DNA from 2 places in the Streptomyces sp. NPDC002181 genome. Region 1 is predicted to be linked to the other one. Evidence: riboswitches for the same ligand, from Rfam matches in the RefSeq annotation. Region 1 holds a riboswitch; the other holds the start of a gene.

Region 1 (7,288 bases):
AGCGCGAGCACCACATCCTGGACCGCCCGCGCAACGTCCCGACCCGTACGGCCTTCGGTGTGGCCTGGCTGACGTGGTACGTCATCCTGCTGATCGCCGGTGGAAACGACATGTTCGCGCAGTACTTCCACCTGTCGATCAACAACATCACGTGGTTCGCCCGCATCGGCTTCTTCGTCGGTCCGGTCATCGCGTTCGTCATCACCAAGCGCATCTGCCTCGGTCTCCAGCGCCGTGACCGCGACAAGGTGCTGCACGGTCGCGAGACCGGCATCATCAAGCGCCTGCCGCACGGTGAGTTCGTCGAGGTCCACGAGCCGCTGACGCAGGGCAAGCTGCACACGCTGACCGCGCACGAGCAGTACAAGCCGGTCGAGATCGGCCCGACGGTCGACGAGAACGGCGTCGAGCGCAAGGTCGGCCGCATGGAGAAGCTCCGCGCGAAGCTCAGCAAGGGCTACTACGCGGAGGACAGCCAGATTCCGAAGCCCACGGTGGAGGAGTACAAGGAGATCCAGAGCGGCCACGGCCACCACTGATCCCGCATGAGGGACTGATTCAGGTCAGTCCCGGCGTCGCCACGGCAAGAGCCCCGTCCAGTGTCCGGACGGGGCTCTTTGCCGTCCCCGGGGCTGGATAGGCTGAACCCCTTCCCATACGAGTGGGCCCCGACACCGGGTGGCCGATCAACAGCAGGAGCGGACCATGAACGTTGCGACCCCGGCAGGCGGCGACAGCGTGGCGGCCCGCGGCTGGCCGGGCGTGCTGGACGCCCTGCTGTCCGGCCAGGACCTGCGCGCCGACGAGACGGCCTGGGCCATGGACCGGATCATGCGCGGCGAGGCCACCGACGCCCAGATCGCCGGCTTCGTGGTGGCGCTGCGCGCCAAGGGGGAGACGGTCTCGGAGATCAACGGCCTCGTACGGTCGATGTACGACCACGCCAACCTGATCGAGGTGCCGGGCCGGACGGTGGACATCGTCGGCACGGGCGGCGACGGTGCCAAGACGGTGAACATCTCGACGATGTCCTCCATCGTCGTGGCCGGTACGGGCGCCAAGGTCGTCAAGCACGGCAACCGGGCCGCGTCCTCGGAGAGCGGCTCCTCGGACGTGCTGGAGAAGCTCGGCGTCAACCTGGACCTCACCCCGGCGCGGGTGGTCGAGGTCGCGGAGGAGGCCGGCATCACCTTCTGCTTCGCGGTGAAGTTCCACCCGGCGCTGCGGCACGTGGCGGCGGCCCGCAAGGAGCTGGGCATCCGGACCACGTTCAACTTCCTCGGCCCGCTGACCAATCCGGCGCGCGTACGGGCGCAGGCCACGGGTGTCGCGGACCCGCGGGTGGCGCCCATCGTGGCGGGCGTGCTGGCGGAGCGGGGCTCCTCGGCGCTGGTGTTCCGCGGTGACGACGGCCTGGACGAGCTGACGACGACGGCGACCTCCCGCGTGTGGTGGGTCCGCGACGGCCGGGTGGACGAGCAGCCGTTCGACCCGCGCGACGTCGGCATCCCGCTGGTCGACGTCTCGGCGCTGCGGGGCGCGGACGCCTCGTACAACGCGGACGTCGCCCGCCGGCTGCTGGCCGGCGAGAGCGGCCCGGTGCGCGAGGCGGTGCTGCTGAACGCGGCGGCGGCCCTGGTGGCCCTGGACCCGGGCGCGGGCTCCCTGGAGGACCAGATCCGCACCGCGATCGCCCGCGCCGCGGAGTCCATCGACTCGGGCGCGGCCCGGGCGGCCCTGGACCGCTGGGTGGCGGCCAGCAACGCCTGACCGATTCCGGCCAGGACCCCGGTTCGCGCGTATCACCATGCGGACCGGGGTCTTGTGCGCGGGGGATCTTGTGGCAGGATGCTGACCAGGTCACGAGTGACAGCGTTTTGGCCCCGGCTTGCTGTCCGGCAACCCTCCTTCCGTGGCGGGGTGCCCCGGGTGATGACCAGGTCGCAGGCAGAAAGGCCTGCGGCAAGCGCGGATCCCTCGACACCAGGGGTCCTGGTCTCTCGAGGAGCTTTTCCGTGAGCAAGCGAATGCGATAGGGCGACTCCGCCCCTTCTTCACCCTCCGTGCGGTCCTGAGCCGTCCGCGCGTCGAGGCAATCCCCGTACCACTCGCACCCGTGCATCCGCGCACCCGTTTCCGGGATGCGTGTGCCGCGTGCACCCGCGTACGGGCCGTCCGAAGCCATTCAGCCTGTCCTGCCGGGAGATACCGCCATGTCCACGTACCCGAACGCCACCACCACCGCCGCCACCGCCGTGACCGACTCCGCCGACCCCGCCTGCACCGGGCCGCTGCCGGTCCTCGGCCGGGACGTCACCGTCCCGCTCGTCACCGGCGGCGAGGTCACGTACGCGGCCCTCGACTACGCGGCCAGCGCCCCGGCGCTCCAGCGGGTCTGGGACGACGTCGCCGCGTACGCCCCGTACTACGGCAGCGTCCACCGCGGCGCGGGCTACCTCTCCCAGCTGTCCACGGACCTCTTCGAGCAGAGCCGGGCCACGGTCGCCGGGTTCCTCGACTGCCGTCCGTCCGACCAGGTGATCTTCACCCGGTCCACCACCGACTCGCTGAACCTGCTCGCCGCCGTGCTGCCGGCCGGCTGCCAGGTGTTCGTGTTCGAGACCGAGCACCACGCCTCGCTCCTGCCGTGGGGGGACGCGCAGGTCACGTACCTCAACGCGCCGCGGACCCCGGCCCAGGCCGTGGAGACCCTGGAGCGGGCGCTCGCGCAGCGGGACCCCTACGGTCCCGCGCTGGTCTGCGTCACCGGCGCGTCCAACGTCACCGGTGAGCTGTGGCCGGTGAAGGAGCTGGCCGCCGCGGCGCACGCCCACGGCGCGCGCATCGTCCTGGACGCCGCCCAGCTGGCCCCGCACCACCCCGTCTCCGTGCAGGAGCTGGACGTGGACTGGGTGGCCTTCTCCGGGCACAAGCTGTACGCGCCGTTCGGCTCGGGCGTGCTGGCCGGCCGGGCGGACTGGCTCCAGCAGGCGGAGCCGTACCTGGCCGGCGGCGGGGCCTCCCGGAAGGTCGCCCGCCGCGCGGACGGCGGCGTGGACGTCGAGTGGCACACCACGGCGGCCCGCCACGAGGCCGGCTCCCCGAACGTGATCGGGGTGTACTCGATCGCCTCCGCCTGCAAGGCCCTGACCGAGGCGGGCTTCGACGACCTCGTCGCCCGCGAGCGCCACCTCATCGACAGGGTCCGCGAGGGCCTGGCGGAGGTCCCGGCGGTCCGGATCCTCTCCCTCTTCGGGGACGACGCCCCGCGGGTCGGCGTCATCTCCTTCGTGGTCGACGGCTGGAACAGCTCGCACTTCGCGGCGGCGCTGTCGGCGGAGTACGGGATCGGCGTCCGCGACGGCCTGTTCTGCGCCCACCCGCTGGTCCGCACCCTGCTGGGCAGCGAGCCCCAGGCCCAGGGCGAATGCGGAGCCCCCGAGGCGGCCCCGGGCGAGCGCTCCCTCAACGCGATCCGCGTCAGCTTCGGCGCCGGGACCCCGGACGAGCACGTCGACCGCTTCGTCGGCGCCGTGAAGGAACTGGTCACCTCCGGAGCCAAGTGGCAGTACCGCACGGAGGAGGGCCGCTGCGTCCCGGCCGTGTGAGACTCTGCGGATCATGACGTACTGGGACCCGGTACCGACCGTTCGCGCCATGGCGGGTGAGCAGCATCCGCTGTGGCGGGGGGACCGGGTGAGCCGGGACTGGTCCGGGCCGGCGCCCGACGGCTGGGAGCAGCGGGACCGGCGCGGTGTGCCGGGCCCCTTCTACGCGGCCAGCACCGACACCTGCCTCACCGGGCGCCAGTGCGCGCCCGACCACGTCATGTACGAGGACGAGTACGGCAGTGAGTTCGTGTTCCGTGGGCCACTGCCCGCGGCGACTGGAGGAACGATGCCGCCGCCGGGGCGCGGGTGTACGTCGCCCACATCGACCGCGGCCTGGAGGACCACCTGCGCGGGTACGTCTTCCGGCTCGCAGAGGGCCGGCCCGCGCGGGCCGGGGAGGGCCTGCCCCGCCTCTGAGGGCTCGCTACGCGTCGAGGCCGATCGCGAAGGCCGCTTCCAGGTCGTGCTGGGAGTAGGTGCGGAAGGCCACGTGCGTGTCCGTCGCCTCGACGCCCGGGATCTTGCTGATGCGGCCCGGGATGATGTCCGCCAGGTTCTCGTGGCGGGCCACGCGGACCAGGGCGATCAGGTCGTACGTCCCCGTGACGGAGTAGACCTCGCTGACGCTGTCCAGCGCGGCGATCGACTCGGCGATCTCGGGGATGCGGTCCACGCTGGTCTTGATGAGCACGATCGCGGTGATCACGGCTGGCTGTCTCCCTCGGTGGCCGTCGCTGGTCGCCTCACTCTAGTCGTACGCCGATAGCGCACCCACGCGTAGGCGAAGCCGAGCGAGAAGCCCACCAGGTGGGCCAGGTACGCCACCCCCGGGCCGCTGCCCGCGCGGTGCGCGGCCACCCACTGGAGGGCGAACCAGAACAGCAGGACCATCCACGCCGGGAAGCGCAGCGGCAGGAACAGCAGGAACGGGAACAGGCTCGTCACCCGTGCGCGCGGGAACAGGCACAGGAAGGCGCCCAGCACCGCGGAGATCGCGCCCGAGGCGCCCACCAGCGTCTGCGCCGAGGAGGCGTTGGCCGCCGCGTACGCCGCCAGCGCCAGGTAGCCCGTACAGACGTAGAACGTCAGGAACTCCGGCCGCCCCATCCGCTCCTGCGTCATCACGCCGAAGACGTACAGGAACAGCATGTTGCCGAGCAGGTGCAGCCAGCTGCCGTGCACGAACAGGGCGGTGAGCGGCGTCAGCAGGGCCCGTGCGGAGCCGGTGAAGAGCTCGTCCGGGACGACGCCCCAGTGCCGGAAGTACGCGGTCCCCGTCTCCAGTAACCGCTCGCCGGTCCCGTACGAGGGATTCAGCCCCGAGGCCGGGCAGAACAGGAACACCGCGCAGCAGCCGGCGATCAGCGCGTGGACGACCACCGGGCCCCGGGCGGCCTCCCGGAGGGCCTGCCACCTTACGATCATGCGATCGAGCATGACCCAAGTGGGCCCGCCGCGAGGACCGGCAGGCCGTAGGGTTACGTGCTGCGGTCCGCCGATTGACGCGGACGGCGGCTTTAATTGAATGAGCTACGAAGGAGAGAGCGGCCTGATGACGGTTCCCCTGCCGACCGACACCACCCGGTGGCGCTGCACGCTGTGCGGCAACCTCACGCGTTTCGACGTCACTCGTTCGTCGAAGGTCGTGGAGTACGTCCACCTGGATCTCGCCGGGGAGCCCAAGGTCGAGGAGCGCGAGGTGGTCAATGAGACCATCGAGTCGGTCCGCTGCCGCTGGTGCAACGCGGTGGACCAGATCGAGCTCGTGGACAGGCCGGGCGCGGACTCCTGACGGAGCCCCGCCCACAGGTGAATGACGGTAGGGGTGACGGATTGTGGAGCCAGCAAGCGGCGCTGAGCCGGCCGACGCGGCCGGCGACGCCGCCGAGGTGCTCGACCGCCCGCTGCCGGAAGGCGTGCGGCGCCGGGTCGTCGCGCTCGTCTCGGACGCCTTCGGCGGACTGACGGTCGCGGACCTCCCGGCGCAGCTGCGCCAGTACGCCCGGTTCACCCCGACCCGGCGCGCCAAGTTCGCGGGCAACGCCATGGCCGCGGCGGTGGAGGCGGACGCCGTCTTCCGGGGCCGCGTCGCCGAGAAGCTGCGCGAGGCACAGGCCGAGCTCACCGGTGCCCTGGAGTCCGGCGCCCCGCCCGCCGCCGCGGACCCGCTGGACGTGGCGGCCGCCGCGTACGTCCTGCGCCCGGTCGGGTGGGTGAAGCTGGTGGCCGCCGCCGGCGAGGAGGCCCAGCGGGCCGACGCCGAGCGGGTCGGCGAGGAGACCCGGCGCGAACTGGACCGGCTGCGCGAGGAACTGGCCCACGCGCGGGACGCGCAGCGCCTGGGCGGCGAGACGGTACGGACGGAGCTGGACGCGGCGCGCAAGGAAGCGGAATCGCTTCATCGCAAGCTGCGCAGCGCGCAGAGCGATGTGAAGCGGGGCGAGGCGGCCCTGCGCAAGGTGACCGCCGAGATCGACGGGATCCGGGGCGAGGCGGCCGCGCAGGTGGCCGCCGCCGAGAGCGAGACCCGGCGCCTCAAGTCCCGTCTCGCGGAGGTGGAGGCGGCGCTGGAGACCTCCCGCAGGGCCACCCGCGAGGGCCGCAGCGTGGAGGACATGCGGCTGCGGCTGCTGCTGGACACCGTGCTGGACGCCGCCCAGGGGCTGCGCCGCGAGCTGGCGCTGCCGCCGGTCTCCACGCGGCCGGCCGACACCGTGGACGCGGTGGAGCCGGGCCGGATGACCCCCAAGGACATCGCGGCACGCGCCCTGTCGGAGACCGATCCGGCGCTGCTGGACCAGCTGTTGGCGCTGCCCCAGGCCCATCTGGTGGTCGACGGCTACAACGTGACCAAGACCGGCTATCCGACGATGCCGCTGGAGAAGCAGCGGCTGCGGCTGCTGGGCGGGCTGTCGATGCTGGCCGTGCAGACGGGCGCGGAGATGACGTGCGTCTTCGACGGTGCGGAGCTCGCGGCCCCGGTGCTGCTCGCGCCGCCGCGCGGGGTGCGGGTGCTGTTCTCGAAGCCGGGCGTGACGGCGGACGAGCTCATCCGCCAGCTGGTGCGCGCGGAGCCCCCCGGCCGGCCGGTGGTCGTGGTCTCCACGGACCGCGAGGTGGCCGACGGCGTGGCGAAGGCCGGCGCCCGGCCCGTGGCGTCCGCTTTGTTGCTGAAGCGGCTTTCGCGCGTTTCGTAACTCCTCGGCGCAATGCCCGATTTCGCAGGGCCGGCAGGGAACGTACCGTCAAGTGCCCTGTACGGAGCGTGGGCTGTAGGTAAAGAAGCTGGTCGGCGGCGAAGTTTTTTGCCGACAGGATTTGAACTGATCACAGCGAGGTCACTAGGGTCGGGCTCAAACCTTCGTGCGGTAGTTCACTCATTCGGGGTGACGGCGGAGGCGCGCTGCCGAGCCTTGCGACCGTAATTCGGCGGCTCCAGGATGAAGGAGCTCGCGTTCGTGGCGTCCCACCGTCGACCCAAGCCGCCGACCCGCACCCGCGTGAGCGTGCTCACCGCCCTCGCCACCGCGGCCGTCGCCCTCTCCTCCCACTCGGCCATGGCCGCCCCGGCCAAGCCGAGCAAGGACGAGGTCAAGAGCAAGGTCGACGCCCTCTACGAGGAGTCCGAGCAGGCCACCGAGAAGTTCAACGGGGCCAAGGAGCGCCAGGACCAGCTG
Region 2 (7,288 bases), on a different contig from region 1:
AACGCCCGAGGGCGGCACCCCCCGTGTGGGGAGTGCCGCCCTCGGTCGAAGAACAGCCGATCAGCCAGAGGCCGATCAGAAGTCCATGTCACCGCCCGGCATGCCGCCGCCGGCCGGCGCGCCGGCCTTCTCGGGCTTGTCGGCGATGACGGCCTCGGTGGTGAGGAAGAGGGCCGCGATCGACGCCGCGTTCTGCAGCGCGGAGCGGGTGACCTTCGCCGGGTCGATGATGCCCTCGGCGATCATGTCCACGTACTCGCCGGTGGCGGCGTTGAGGCCCCAGCCGACGGTCAGGTTGCGGACCTTCTCCACGACGACGCCACCCTCAAGACCACCGTTGACGGCGATCTGCTTGAGCGGGGCCTCCAGGGCGAGCTTCACGGCGTTGGCGCCGGTCGCCTCGTCACCCGACAGGTCGAGCTTCTCGAAGACCGCGGAGGCCTGGAGCAGGGCCACGCCACCACCGGCGACGATGCCCTCCTCGACGGCCGCCTTCGCGTTGCGAACGGCGTCCTCGATGCGGTGCTTGCGCTCCTTGAGCTCCACCTCGGTCGCGGCGCCGGCCTTGATGACGGCCACGCCGCCGGCCAGCTTCGCGAGGCGCTCCTGGAGCTTCTCGCGGTCGTAGTCCGAGTCGGAGTTCTCGATCTCGGCGCGGATCTGGTTGACGCGACCCTGAACCTGGTCGCTGTCACCGGCACCGTCGACGATCGTGGTCTCGTCCTTGGTGATGACGACCTTGCGGGCGCGGCCGAGCAGGTCCAGGCCCGCGTTCTCGAGCTTGAGGCCGACCTCCTCGGAGATGACCGTGCCGCCCGTGAGGATGGCGATGTCGCCGAGCATGGCCTTGCGGCGGTCGCCGAAGCCCGGGGCCTTGACGGCGACGGACTTGAAGGTGCCGCGGATCTTGTTGACGACCAGGGTCGACAGGGCCTCGCCCTCGACGTCCTCGGCGATGATCAGCAGCGGCTTGCCGGACTGCATGACCTTCTCGAGGAGCGGCAGCAGGTCCTTGACCGAGCCGATCTTCGAGTTGACGATCAGGATGTACGGGTCGTCGAGCGACGCCTCCATACGCTCCATGTCGGTGGCGAAGTACGCCGAGATGTAGCCCTTGTCGAAGCGCATGCCCTCGGTGAGCTCAAGCTCCAGACCGAAGGTCTGGGACTCCTCGACCGTGATGACGCCTTCCTTGCCGACCTTGTCCATGGCCTCGGCGATGAGCTCGCCGATCTGGGTGTCGGCGGCGGAGATGGAGGCCGTGGAAGCGATCTGCTCCTTGGTCTCGACATCCTTGGCCTGCTCCAGCAGGGCGCCGGAAACGGCCTCGACGGCCTTCTCGATGCCGCGCTTGAGGGCCATCGGGTTGGCGCCGGCGGCCACGTTGCGCAGGCCCTCGCGGACGAGCGCCTGGGCGAGCACGGTGGCGGTGGTCGTACCGTCGCCCGCGACGTCGTCCGTCTTCTTGGCGACTTCCTTGACCAGCTCGGCGCCGATCTTCTCGTACGGGTCCTCGAGCTCGATCTCCTTGGCGATGGAGACACCATCGTTGGTGATCGTGGGGGCGCCCCACTTCTTCTCAAGGACGACGTTGCGACCCTTGGGGCCAAGGGTGACCTTGACGGCGTCGGCGAGCTGGTTCATCCCGCGCTCGAGACCGCGCCGGGCCTCCTCGTCGAACGCAATGATCTTGGCCATCTGAAGTGGTCCTCCAGGACTGGGGTTCCCCCTGCACCGTCGGTACGAGGGGAGGCTTGGATTGCTCCGGACCGCGCCCGCGCCCGCGACGGACGGCCTGCGTGCCCGGCGGTTCCTTCCCGCCGGACCCTGCGGGCCTCACCGACCCGGTCCTGTGTAGTAGCACTCTCAAGCAGAGAGTGCTAACGCCAATGATTAGCACTCGACCCCTCCGAGTGCAAGCGGCTTGGGTGAACGCCGACCGGCACGTGCCCGGCCGGCCCCCACCCGCCTCCGGGCAGCACGAAGGGCCCGCACCCCTCCTCCGAGGTGCGGGCCCTTCGTGTGTATGCGTCGGTGGTCGATCGCGCCGGGACTAGACGGCGAGCTTGACCATGTCCGCCTGCGGACCCTTCTGGCCCTGCGAGATCTCGAACTCGACCCGCTGACCCTCTTCAAGGGTGCGGTACCCGTCCATCTGGATGGCGCTGTAGTGGACGAACACATCCGCACCACCGTCGACCGCGATGAAGCCGTAGCCCTTCTCCGCGTTGAACCACTTGACGGTGCCCTGAGCCATGCCTAACTCCCCTATTACTGGCCCTTGCGCAGGACCGCACTTCGCGGTCCCGGGTCAGAACTTGCGCCGGAACGCCTCGACCGGGGCTGAATGTATCCGCACCGCTGCTGTCTGCAACAGGTCAATCCGACGAGAATTCTGGACACGGGGATACATTGAAATACAGTGAAAAGTTGGCATATTCTCGGGCAACTCGGACCCGGCATATCTCGCCAAAGCCCCATACCGCACTCGGACATTGACTCAATGTCAACCATCACTCGACCCGCTCATATGCGGCGGGCAAGAACAGCGGAGGGGACTTCCCCAACCCTACCGCGCCCAATCAAGCAGAATTACCCCCTCCGCTTTTACCGGAGGGGGTAATTCTGAGGCTTTCGCCGGTCAGCAGCCGCCCGCGACGGCGGGGATGATCGAGACGCCCGCGCCGTCCGGCGTCACCGCGTCCAGACCACCCTCGAAGCGCACGTCGTCGTCGTTGACGTAGACGTTCACGAAGCGGCGCAGCTTGCCCTGGTCGTCCAGGACGCGGGCGGCGATGCCCGGGTGGTTCGCCTCCAGGGAGGCGATGACCTCGGAGAGGGTCGCGCCCTCGGCGGAGACCTCGGCCTGGCCGCCGGTGTAGGTGCGCAGGATGGTGGGGATGCGGACGTTGACGCTCATGGCGCTACTGCCTTTCCGGGTTTGCAGGTATGGGTCGGGTCGGGCTCAGGCCAGGCCGGCGGCGCGGAACGCGTCCAGGCTCGGGCGGATGGTGGCGGTCTGCCCGCTGTCCGCGGCCACCGCCTCCAGGGTCTTGAGACCGTCACCGGTGTTGAGGACCACCGTGGTCAGCGCCGGGTCGAGCTGCCCGTTCTCGATGAGCTTCTTGGTCACGCCGACGGTCACGCCGCCCGCGGTCTCGGCGAAGATGCCCTCGGTCTGCGCGAGGATCTTGATGGCCTCGACGACCTGCTCGTCGGTGACGTCCTCGACGTAGCCGCCCGTACGGCGGGCGATGTCCAGGACGTACGGGCCGTCGGCCGGGTTGCCGATGGCGAGCGACTTGGCGATGGTGTTCGGCTTCTGCGGGCGGACCACGTCGTGGCCGGCCTTGAACGCGGTGGAGACCGGGGAGCAGCCCTCGGCCTGCGCGCCGAAGATCTTGTACGGCTTGTCCTCGACGAGCCCGAGCTTGATCAGCTCCTGCAGACCCTTGTCGATCTTCGTCAGCTGCGAGCCGGACGCGATCGGGATCACGATCTGGTCGGGCAGCTGCCAGCCGAGCTGCTCGCAGATCTCGTAGGCGAGGGTCTTCGAGCCCTCGCCGTAGTACGGGCGCAGGTTGACGTTGACGAAGCCCCAGCCCTCGCCCAGCGGGTCGCCGATGAGCTCGGAGCAGAAGCGGTTGACGTCGTCGTAGTTGCCCTCGATGCCGACGAGGTCGCCGCCGTACACACCGGCCATGACGACCTTGCCCTGCTCCAGGTCGTGCGGGATGAACACGCAGGAGCGGAAGCCGGCCCGGGCGGCCGCGGCGCCGACGGCGCCGGCCAGGTTGCCGGTGGAGGAGCAGGACAGGGTGGTGAAGCCGAAGGCGCGGGCGGCCTCGACGGCGATGGCGACGACGCGGTCCTTGAAGGAGTGCGTCGGGTTGCCGGAGTCGTCCTTGACGTACAGCTTGCCGGTGAAGCCGAGCTCCTTGGCCAGGTTGGCCGCGTCCACGAGCTTGGTGAAGCCGGGGTTCAGGCTGGGCTTGGAGGCCACGTCCGCGGGGACGGGCAGCAGCGGGGCGTAGCGCCAGATGTTGTTCGGGCCGGCCTCGATCGCCGCGCGCAGCGCTTCCGGGTCGCCGGTCGGCAGGTCGTAGGCGACTTCCAGCGGACCGAAGCACTCGACGCAGGCGAAGATGGGTCCGAGCTCGAAACGGGTACCGCACTCACGACACGAGAGGCCGGTGGCAGGTCCGAGATCGACAGAGGTGGCAACAGTCTGTGCAGCCATGATGGCGAGGCCCTTTCTCCTCATCTTCCCCATGGCGCACTTCGCCATGAGACGGAATTGGCACCTTCCCTAGCCGGGGACCTCGCTGCCGCAAGCAGGCGCGAGAACCGACTGGAGGGTTGCCGGGGCTTCAACGGGCCGTGTCCCTCTGCCCCTCTGGATGAGCGGTATGGCACCGGGTTGCGCGCAGGATGCGCGTCCGGGCGTTTGTGCGCGGGGACCCCCGGCATGCGGTGGTCCTTCGCGTTGTTCAAGACTGTAACCGAAGGTGCGGATGGTTGAGACGGCCGTCCGAACCGCGAGATGGATCCTATTTCGGCCGAAACCGCCGAGGGGCGACGGACCGCCGACGGACGACCAGGGAGTGCTGAACGTGCTGGAAGAGGTGGAGCGCTGGTTCGCGGACCGCTCCTGGTCCGCGGCCGACCGACCGCTCGACCAGCTGCTCTGCGCCAAGCGGGCGGCGGGCACCACGGTCAGCGTGGTGCTGCCCGCGCTCGACGAGGAGGAGACGGTCGGCGCGATCGTCGAGGTGATCCGGCGCGATCTGATCGACGGGCTGCCGCTGCCGCTGGTCGACGAACTGGTCGTGATCGACTCGGGCTCCACCGACCGGACCGCCGAGGTGGCCGCGAAGGCGGGCGCCCGGGTGGTGCACCGCGACGACATCCTGCCGCGGATCCCGGCCGTGCACGGCAAGGGCGAGGTGCTGTGGCGCTCGCTGCTGGCGACCACCGGGGACGTCGTCTGCTTCGTGGACGCGGACCTGCGGGACTTCTCCTCCGCCTTCGTGTCCGGGATCGTCGGCCCGCTGCTGACCGAGCCGGACGTGCAGTTCGTCAAGGCCATGTACGAGCGCCCGCTGGGGGACGCCCCCGGCCAGGGCGGCCGGGTCACCGAGCTCGTCGCCCGTCCCCTCCTCAATCTGCACTGGCCGCAGTTGGCCGGCTTCGTCCAGCCGCTGGGCGGCGAGTACGCCGTGCGCCGGTCCCTGCTGGAACGCCTGCCCTTCCCCGTCGGGTACGGGGTGGAGCTCGGCCTGCTGGTGGACGCCCTGCACACGGTCGGCCTGGACGCGCTGGCCCAGGTGGACGTGGGCGTACGGCTCCACCGCCACCAGGACGGCCAGGCGCTGGGCCGCATGGCCGCGGCGATCTACCGGACGGCGCAGCTGCGGCTCTCGCGCGGGCACCTCGTACGGCCCGAGCTGACGCAGTTCGAGCGCGGCCCGGACGGGTTCGTGCCGCGGACGTACCCCGTGGACACCGAGGAGCGGCCGCCGATGGCCGGGGTCAAGGAGTACTCCGGCCGCCGGGTGGCGTGAGGGAACTGACGTTTGAGCGGGCGGGCCCCGGGCTAGGTTCGCCGCATGGCTTCCCAGGTACTCGTCGCAGCGAACCGCGGCCCGCTCTCCTACGTACTCGACGACGACGGCGCCCTCACGGCGCGGCGCGGCGGGGGCGGACTCGTCTCCGGCCTCTCCGCCGCCCTCGCCCGCCAGCCGGAGGCGCTGTGGATCTGCGCGGCGCTCTCGGACGCGGACCGGGAGGCGGTCCGCCGGGGCGTTTCCGAGCCTGGCGTCCGGATGCTGGACATCGATCCCGCCACGTACGACGACGCGTACAACGGCATCGCGAACTCGGTGCTGTGGTTCACCCACCACCACCTGTACGACGTCCCGCGCGAGCCGGTCTTCGACGCGGAGTTCCGGCGGCGGTGGGACTCGTACGTCGCCTACAACCGCGCCTTCGCGGCGGCGCTGGCCGAGGAGGCGGGCGAGGGCGCGGCCGTGCTCGTCCAGGACTACCACCTGGCGCTGGTCCCCGGTGAGCTGCGCGCACTGCGCCCGGACCTGCGGATCGGGCACTTCACGCACACCCCGTGGGCCTCGCGCGAGTTCCTGGAGATGCTCCCCGACGACATCCGCTCACAGCTGATGTGGGGGATGCTCGGGGCCGACCAGCTGGGCTTCCACTCCTGGCGCTGGTCGCTGCAGTTCATCACCGGGGCGGACATGGACGACCGGACCGGCGCGACCTGGCCGCACCTGCCCGCCGGCACGGCGGAGCGCGGGGTGTGGCACCGCACGACGGCCGCCGACGGATCCGGGTACGGGCCGCGGCGCTTCACGGAGGTCCGGCAGTACCCGTTGGGCGTCGACGCCGACGACCTGCGCGCGCTCGCCCACCGGCCGGTCGTCGACGACAAGCTGGCCGCGCTGCGGGCGGAGGTCGGCGACCGGGCGGCGATCGTCCGCGTGGACCGCACGGAGCTGTCGAAGAACATCCTGCGCGGGCTGCTGGCGTACCGGGAGCTGCTGACCGCGCATCCCGAATGGCGGGAGCGGGTGGTCCACCTGGCCTCGGCCTACCCCTCGCGCCAGGACCTCGCGGTCTACCGGGCCTACACCCAGTCGGTGCGGGACCTGGCGACGGAGATCAACGAGGAGTTCGGCACGCCGGACTGGCAGCCGGTGCTGGTCTCCGTCGAGGACGACTTCGCGCGCTCGCTCGCGGCGTACCGGATGGCCGACGTGGCGCTGGTCAACCCGGTCCGGGACGGGATGAACCTGGTCGCGAAGGAGATCCCGGTGGTGTCCGAGGCGGGGTGCGCGCTCGTGCTGTCCACCGGGGCGGGGGCGTACGAGGAGCTGCGCGAGGACGCGCTGACGGTGAACCCGTACGACGTGACGGCGACGGCCGAGGCCCTGCACGAGGCGCTGTCCATGCCGGCGGACGAACGGCTGGAGCGCACGAAGCGCCTGGCCGCCGCCGCCACGGCCCTCCCCCCGGCGGCCTGGTTCACGGCCCAGCTGGACGCGCTGCGCGAGGGGTAGGAGAGCTCGCGGGTGGTCTTGCCGCTCTCGGCGGCCTCGGCGGGCTCTGCGGCCTCGGCGGCCTCGGCGGCCTCGGCGGCCTCGGCGGCCTCGGCGGTCAAGACCGGCCGGGTACCGGTACCGCGCGCGTCAGCCGCGGATGGCCCCGGCCAGCGCGGCCAGGAAGGACACCACGTCCGCCGGGCCGTTCAGGACCAGGTCGGCGCGGGCGG

The links. Region 1 has a riboswitch for S-adenosylmethionine ahead of ACFYXV_RS22685 (aminotransferase class V-fold PLP-dependent enzyme). Riboswitches for the same ligand answer to the same signal wherever they lie in the genome.
Region 2: linked by a shared signal. The riboswitch ahead of thrC (threonine synthase) and the one ahead of ACFYXV_RS22685 (aminotransferase class V-fold PLP-dependent enzyme) in region 1 are both predicted to bind S-adenosylmethionine.

What each region holds. Positions count from the first base shown of each region.
Region 1 is NZ_JBIASC010000009.1:196,608-203,895, forward strand. It holds gene ACFYXV_RS22675 (cytochrome bc complex cytochrome b subunit) at 1-539, shown strand, start outside; gene trpD (anthranilate phosphoribosyltransferase) at 706-1,770, shown strand; SAM riboswitch class IV at 1,859-1,975, shown strand; gene ACFYXV_RS22685 (aminotransferase class V-fold PLP-dependent enzyme) at 2,214-3,608, shown strand; gene ACFYXV_RS22690 (Lrp/AsnC family transcriptional regulator) at 4,036-4,317, opposite strand; gene ACFYXV_RS22695 (rhomboid family intramembrane serine protease) at 4,314-5,036, opposite strand; gene ACFYXV_RS22700 (hypothetical protein) at 5,164-5,403, shown strand; gene ACFYXV_RS22705 (NYN domain-containing protein) at 5,444-6,808, shown strand; gene ACFYXV_RS22710 (NlpC/P60 family protein) at 7,070-7,288, shown strand, end outside.
Region 2 is NZ_JBIASC010000012.1:140,615-147,902, forward strand. It holds gene groL (chaperonin GroEL) at 76-1,698, opposite strand; gene ACFYXV_RS26455 (cold-shock protein) at 2,054-2,257, opposite strand; gene ACFYXV_RS26460 (MoaD/ThiS family protein) at 2,642-2,920, opposite strand; gene thrC (threonine synthase) at 2,966-4,240, opposite strand; SAM riboswitch class I at 4,258-4,407, opposite strand; gene ACFYXV_RS26470 (glucosyl-3-phosphoglycerate synthase) at 4,614-5,564, shown strand; gene ACFYXV_RS26475 (trehalose-6-phosphate synthase) at 5,610-7,076, shown strand; gene otsB (trehalose-phosphatase) at 7,206-7,288, opposite strand, start outside.